One region of the Streptomyces sp. NPDC052396 genome, then DNA from elsewhere that is predicted to be linked to it. Evidence: riboswitches for the same ligand, from Rfam matches in the RefSeq annotation. Region 1 holds a riboswitch; the other holds the start of a gene.
What was found. Region 1 has a riboswitch for cyclic di-AMP ahead of ACIHFE_RS25840 (C40 family peptidase). Riboswitches for the same ligand answer to the same signal wherever they lie in the genome.
Positions count from the first base shown of each region.

Region 2: linked by a shared signal. The riboswitch ahead of ACIHFE_RS10670 (M23 family metallopeptidase) and the one ahead of ACIHFE_RS25840 (C40 family peptidase) in region 1 are both predicted to bind cyclic di-AMP.

Region 1 covers NZ_JBIUAW010000010.1:254,019-257,043, forward strand. The annotation lists gene ACIHFE_RS25830 (alpha/beta hydrolase) at 1-50, opposite strand, end outside; gene ACIHFE_RS25835 (YchJ family protein) at 220-609, shown strand; gene ACIHFE_RS25840 (C40 family peptidase) at 602-1,075, opposite strand; cyclic di-AMP (ydaO/yuaA leader) riboswitch at 1,083-1,259, opposite strand; gene ACIHFE_RS25845 (carbohydrate-binding protein) at 1,648-2,559, shown strand; gene ACIHFE_RS25850 (2OG-Fe dioxygenase family protein) at 2,594-3,025, opposite strand, start outside.
Region 2 covers NZ_JBIUAW010000003.1:496,260-499,284, reverse strand. The annotation lists gene ACIHFE_RS10675 (M16 family metallopeptidase) at 1-1,275, shown strand, start outside; cyclic di-AMP (ydaO/yuaA leader) riboswitch at 1,477-1,632, shown strand; gene ACIHFE_RS10670 (M23 family metallopeptidase) at 1,647-2,438, shown strand; gene ACIHFE_RS10665 (GntR family transcriptional regulator) at 2,571-3,025, shown strand, end outside.

The DNA.
Region 1 (3,025 bases):
CTCACCAGGGACCAGTCCAGCGGGCCCGCTGCGAGAGGTGTCCGTCGCACCACGCCCCCAGGGGAGTAGGGCGAACGGGTCGCGCTGCTTTGAGCTACGGCCTCATGGCGGGGCCGGATGGGCGTACCGCGCCATCTACCCGTTCACCGCTAAATGCTACGGACCGGGGCGAAAGCGGCAACTCGGGAGTGCGGAGCAGCCGGCAGGCACAATCATGGGGTGACCCTGAACGACTCCGCCCCTTGCCCCTGCGGCCGTGCCGCCACCTATGGAGAGTGCTGCGGCCCCCTGCACCGGGGGCAGCGGCACGCCGCCACCGCCGAGCGCCTGATGCGCTCCCGCTACAGCGCCTTTGTCCTGCGTGACGCGGGATATCTGCTGCGCTCCTGGCACTCCGGCACCCGCCCGCCGGCCATCGACTTCGATCCCGGCATCCGCTGGACCGGGCTGGACATCCTCGCCACCGAGGGCGGCACGGCCTTCCACAACGAGGGGACGGTGGAGTTCCGCGCCCGCTACCGGGCGCAGGGGCACGAGGATGACCAGCATGAGCTGAGCCGGTTCGTCCGGGAGGACGGGAACTGGGTCTACCTGGACGCGGTCACCTGACCCGGCCGTACCAGACGCTATTGGTCCAGATCTTCTCCAGGCGGACCGACTTCCCGGTGCCGGGGGCGTGCCAGATCCGGCCGCCGCCGGCGTAGATGCCCACGTGGTACACATAGCTGCCGGAGTGGAAGAACACCAGGTCACCCGGCGTGCGGGCGCCGGCCGACAGGTGCCGGGTGGCGTTGTACTGGTCGGCGGCCACCCGGGGCAGCTTCTTGCCGGCCTTCTTGAAGGAGTAGAGGGTCAGGCCCGAGCAGTCGAAGCGGTACGGGCCGGTGGCGCCCCACTGGTAGGGGGAGCCCTTCTTGGCGGCCGCCACCTTCAGCGCCTTGGCGGCGGGGGTCGCCGCCTGGGCGTCGGCTGCCATTCCCGGCAGGAGGACCGAGGCCGCGACCGTGGCGGCGGTGAGGGCCGATGCGGTGGAGGCCCGGGAGACCAACTTGGGTATTCGAGGCAACGCAGACATGCCGAAGCAACCCTTCGTCATCCGCCTGCGAAAGATGACCTGTCGGGTTCGGGCTGGCGAAGTTGCCCGGCCACACTGTGGCTTCACCCCTAGAACCACCGCCTTCGTGGTTCGTCTTGCCTGGGTCTCCCGCTCCTGCCGATCCGCGAACTCGATTCCGTATCCGGAGCGGCGGCAGGACTCGGCGTCCGCCCGGATCGACCCGCCTCGGTGACGGGTGCTGTTGTTCGGTGGACGATCCTGCACCATCAACGGGCGGATTTCAGAGCCGAACTGGCTGTCTGTGAGGTTCTTCACGTCCAGCGGAACCTGTTTTCCGCCCTGCTTTCCGCCCTGGTGGGGGCCTGTTCCACCGGGTCCGGCGCGGGTGGTTCGCGCTGTTGGGCGAGCGTCCGGCGGCTTGAACCAGACTGCGCCTGACTGCTTCAAGTGCGGGCCGTCGGTGGCTGGTCACGCAGTTCCCCGCGCCCCCGAGCGGCGCCCCGCTCTTGACCCGCACCCACCTGTCATGGACATTGCGACTGTTGGTCCGGACCAACCCCCCACCGAAATCTCTCGTCCGGAGGAGTCGGATGAACAGACACCGGCCCGTCCTGCTCGGCCTGTTGCTGCTGGCGCTCGCCGCCCTGGGCGTCACCCCGGCCGCCGCGCAGCGCCCCAACGCCGCCGGCCCCGATCCCGATGCCCCGCACCGGGGCGTGGTCACCACCACCCGTCCCACCGTCCACTCCCCCGGCCGGGACCGAGCGGTACGCGCCTTCGCGGACGGGCGCCGCGCCCGGCGCGGGCAACTCGCCCGGCGGCCCGCCGCCGAGCTCACCCACAACTGGTGGGGCGTCTTCCCCCAGCCGGGCACCCATGACGGCCTGCTGGCCACCCACACCGTGGACCCCTCCTACCGGGTCTCCAACGCGGACAACTTCACCTACGCCCCCACCACCAAGGCCCAGAACTCCTGTATGGAGGTGGTCACCGCCTACTGGAACAGCGGCGACGAGATATGGGCCTGGGACTGGTGCAGTTCGCCCGGCGGCCCGGCCAGAACCCTGCCGGTCGACTCCGACTTCCTGGCGAAGTACACCACCCAGAGCGGCGGACACCCGGCCTACACCGTGCAGTTGGTGCGCGACGACGCCTCGGCCAACACCTGGTCCTCCTACCTGTACAACTACCGCACCGCCGGCTGGGATCTGCTGTTCCGGCAGTCCGGAGCCGACCAGAGCGGGCTGGACCATGGCTGGGACATGTTCGAGATCTACGCCGGCGTCGACCCGGCCACCGGCACCGGCTACTACTGCACCGAGGCCCGGAACACCGTCTTCGACAGCAGCGCCATCCAGCTGCATCACAACGGCAGTTGGCAGCCCGCCAGCCCGGCCGACTCGCCATGGACCGAGACCGCTCCCGACGGCGGCGCCTTCCTCTGCCCGCAGCTGAGGTTCCTCCAGGCCGGCGAGGACGACCACTGGACCGTCCGGCAGTGATTCCCAGGGGGTGCCCCTGGGGGCACCCCCGCCCTCACTCCCCCTCGGCCCCCGGGAAGAAGTCGACCAGCAGCATGTCGCGCACTCCCCGGCGCACCCCGGGGGCCGGCCGCACCGGTGTGACGCCATGCAGCACCCGCCGGTCGTCCAGCACAATGCTCTCCCACGGCCGCTCCAGCACCGCCCGGTGCAGCGGTGTGCGGCGCAGGTCGTAGAGGGTGGACTCGGCGCCCCGCACATCCCGGCGGCCGATCAGCACCTGGGCCACATAGCTGTGCCCGTCCTGGTGGACGCCCTCGGGCGCCGGGTGTCCCACGGCGTCCGAGGTGGCCACCACCCGTATCTGGTGCACCCCACAGGTGTCGATGCCGGCCCGGGGCCCGGGCAGCCGGTCGAGGAGGGTACGGACCACGGTGCGCAGCACCGCGCCGGAGGCCGGGCCGGCGTCCAGCGGGGCGAACAGGCG
Region 2 (3,025 bases), on a different contig from region 1:
CACCGCCCCGGCCAGCAGGTGATCGCGGTCGAGGTCAGCCTGGCGGCCCCGCTGGACGCCGAGCCCCAGGGCCTGGAGGGCGTGGCCACCATCATGGCGCGGGCCTTCTCCGAGGGCACCGACAAGCTCAGCGCCGAGGACTTCACCGCCGAGCTGGAGCGCTGCGGCGCCACCCTGGACGCGCATGCCGACCACCCGGCGGTGCGGGTCTCGCTGGAGGTGCCGGCCTCCCGGCTGTCCAAGGCGCTCGGCCTGCTCGCCGACGCCCTGCGCGCTCCCGCCTTCCCGGACAACGAGATCGAGCGCCTGGTCAACAACCGGCTGGACGAGATCCCGCACGAGCTGGCCAACCCCGCCCGCCGGGCGGCCATGGCGCTGTCCGCCGAGCTGTTCCCCGCCGACTCCCGGATGTCCCGGCCGCGCCAGGGCACCGAGGAGACCGTGGCCCGCATCGACGCCGCCTCGGTACGGGCCTTCTACGAGGCCCATGTCCGCCCCGCCACCACCACCGTGGTGGTGGTCGGTGACTTCACCGGCGTCGACCTGGACCAGGCGCTGGCCGACTCGCTGGGCGCCTGGACCGGCGCCGGCGCCGAGCCCCGGCCGGTCCCGCCTGTCACCGCCGACGACACCGGCCGGGTGCTGATCGTCGACCGCCCCGGCGCGGTGCAGACCCAGCTGCTCATCGGCCGCATCGGCGCCGACCGGCACGACAGCGTCTGGCCGGCCCAGGTGCTGGGCACCTACTGCCTGGGCGGCACCCTGACCTCCCGGCTGGACAAGGTGCTGCGCGAGGAGAAGGGCTACACCTACGGGGTGCGAGCCTTCGCCCAGGTGCTGCGCTCCGCGCCGCCCGCGGAGGGTGCCACCGGCGCCTCGATGCTCGCCATCAGCGGCTCGGTGGACACCCCCAACACCGGCCCGGCACTGGCCGATCTGTGGACGGTGCTGCGCACCCTGGCCGCCGAGGGCCTCACCGACGCCGAGCGGGATGTCGCGGTGCAGAACCTGGTGGGCGTGGCCCCGCTGAAGTACGAGACGGCGGCCGCCGTGGCCGGCACCCTGGCCGACCAGGTCGAGCAGCACCTGCCCGACGACTTCCAGGGGCACCTCTACGAACGCCTGGCGCAGACCGGCACCGTGGAGGCCACCGCGGCCGTGGTCAGCGCCTTCCCGTCGGACCGCCTGGTGACCGTGCTGGTGGGTGACGCCTCGGAGATCGCCGAGCCGGTCCGGGCGCTGGGCATCGGAGAGGTGACCGTGCTCGCTTCCTGATGAAGCGTCAGAAGGCGGTCAAAGGTGAGGTGCGTGCGGCCGGTTGGGCCGGCGCACCTCACCTATGTCCGTTTCACCGCCGCGGTTGCGCTTGGTGACTGTGGCGTGCGTCACGAAAACGTCCTTCCGTTTGCCCATCGAATCTGACGCCGATTAGCTTCAAGGCGGCAGTCCGTCGCATGGAGCCGCACCCGCGGCCCCGGGCAGCCATCGCCGAGTCCCCGTACGGCGCGAGCCAGGGGAGCCGGGGAACCACCGTTCCCTGGGGTGAATCGGGCCCCTCTCCGGAGGGTTCCGTAGGAGACCTTCCTGCTCCGAACCCGTCAGCTAACCCGGTAGGCGAGAGGGAAGGAAAGGAACACCCCGCACCCATGGCGTTCACCCGCCCCACCGGGAAGCACCGTCGTCCCAGCCGTGCCGTGCGAGCCGGCGCCAACGCGGCGGGCATAGCCACCCTCGCCGCCACCGGTGTGGTGGCCGGGGTCGCCGCCCCCGCCTTCGCCTCCGCCGGTGACGCCCACCAGCTGGAGGACACCGGCCTGACCAAGGCCGTGGTGATGACCGACGACATGGCGGACAACCTGGGCGCCCAGGCCGCCACCCAGCACGCCGACGCCGCCAAGGACCAGGCCGCCGCGGACGCCAAGCGGCAGGCCGCCCAGATCAAGAAGCATGCGGACGAGGCCAAGCGCAAGGCGGAGGCCGAGCGTGCCGTCAAGGAGCGCGCCGCCCGCGACGAGGAGCGCAAGCGCCTCAACACCTTTGTGCTGCCCATCGAGGGCTCGTATGTCTCCACCGGCTACAAGGCCAGCAGCGGCCTGTGGTCCTCCGGCAGCCACACCGGCGTGGACTTCCACGCCGAGAGCGGCACCTCGGTGCACGCGGTGGGCGCCGGCACCGTGGTCGAGGCCGGCTGGGGCGGCGCCTACGGCAACAACATCGTCATCCAGATGGCCGATGGCACCTACACCCAGTACGGCCACCTCTCCTCCATCGATGTGACGGTCGGCCAGACGGTGACCCCGGGCCAGCAGATCGGCCTGTCCGGTGCCACCGGCAATGTCACCGGCCCGCACCTGCACTTCGAGGCCCGGACCACCCCCAACTACGGTTCGGACATCGACCCGGTGGCCTATCTGCGCGCCCACGGCGTGGCCATCTAGCCTGCCCGGCCCGGCCGTTGGCCGAAAAGACGCCCCGGAATCCGCGGAGCCATCGGAAATCACTCCGCATTGCCATAGAGTCGATCGCATTCGGCCAGGGCAATTCGGAGGTACGTCCATGCGAGACCGTAGGTGAGCGGTGCCGGCGAAGCGGTGCACGACGGCCGCGGCATTTCCTCGCAGGCGGTGTGCACGGCCATCCGCGATGACATCGTCTCCGGCGCTTTCCCGCCCGGCAGCAGGCTGATCGAGGACCTGCTGGCCCGCCGATACGGGGTCTCCCGGGTGCCGGTACGCGAGGCCCTGCGCACCCTGGCCTCGGAGGGCTTTGTGGTCACCCGCCGGCACGCCGGCGCCTGGGTGGCCGAGCCCACCCGGGCCGAGGCGGCCGATCTGCTGGAGGTGCGCGCCCTGCTGGAGCCGCTGGGCGCCGCCCGGGCCGCCCAGCGCCGCACCGAGGCGCATCTGAAGGTGCTGCGGGGGCTGGTGAGGATCGGCCGGGAGCGGGCCCGCACGGGACGCACCGGCGAGCTGTGTCAGCTGGCCGACTGGTTCGACGAGACCCTGGCCCAGGCCTGTGGCAGCCC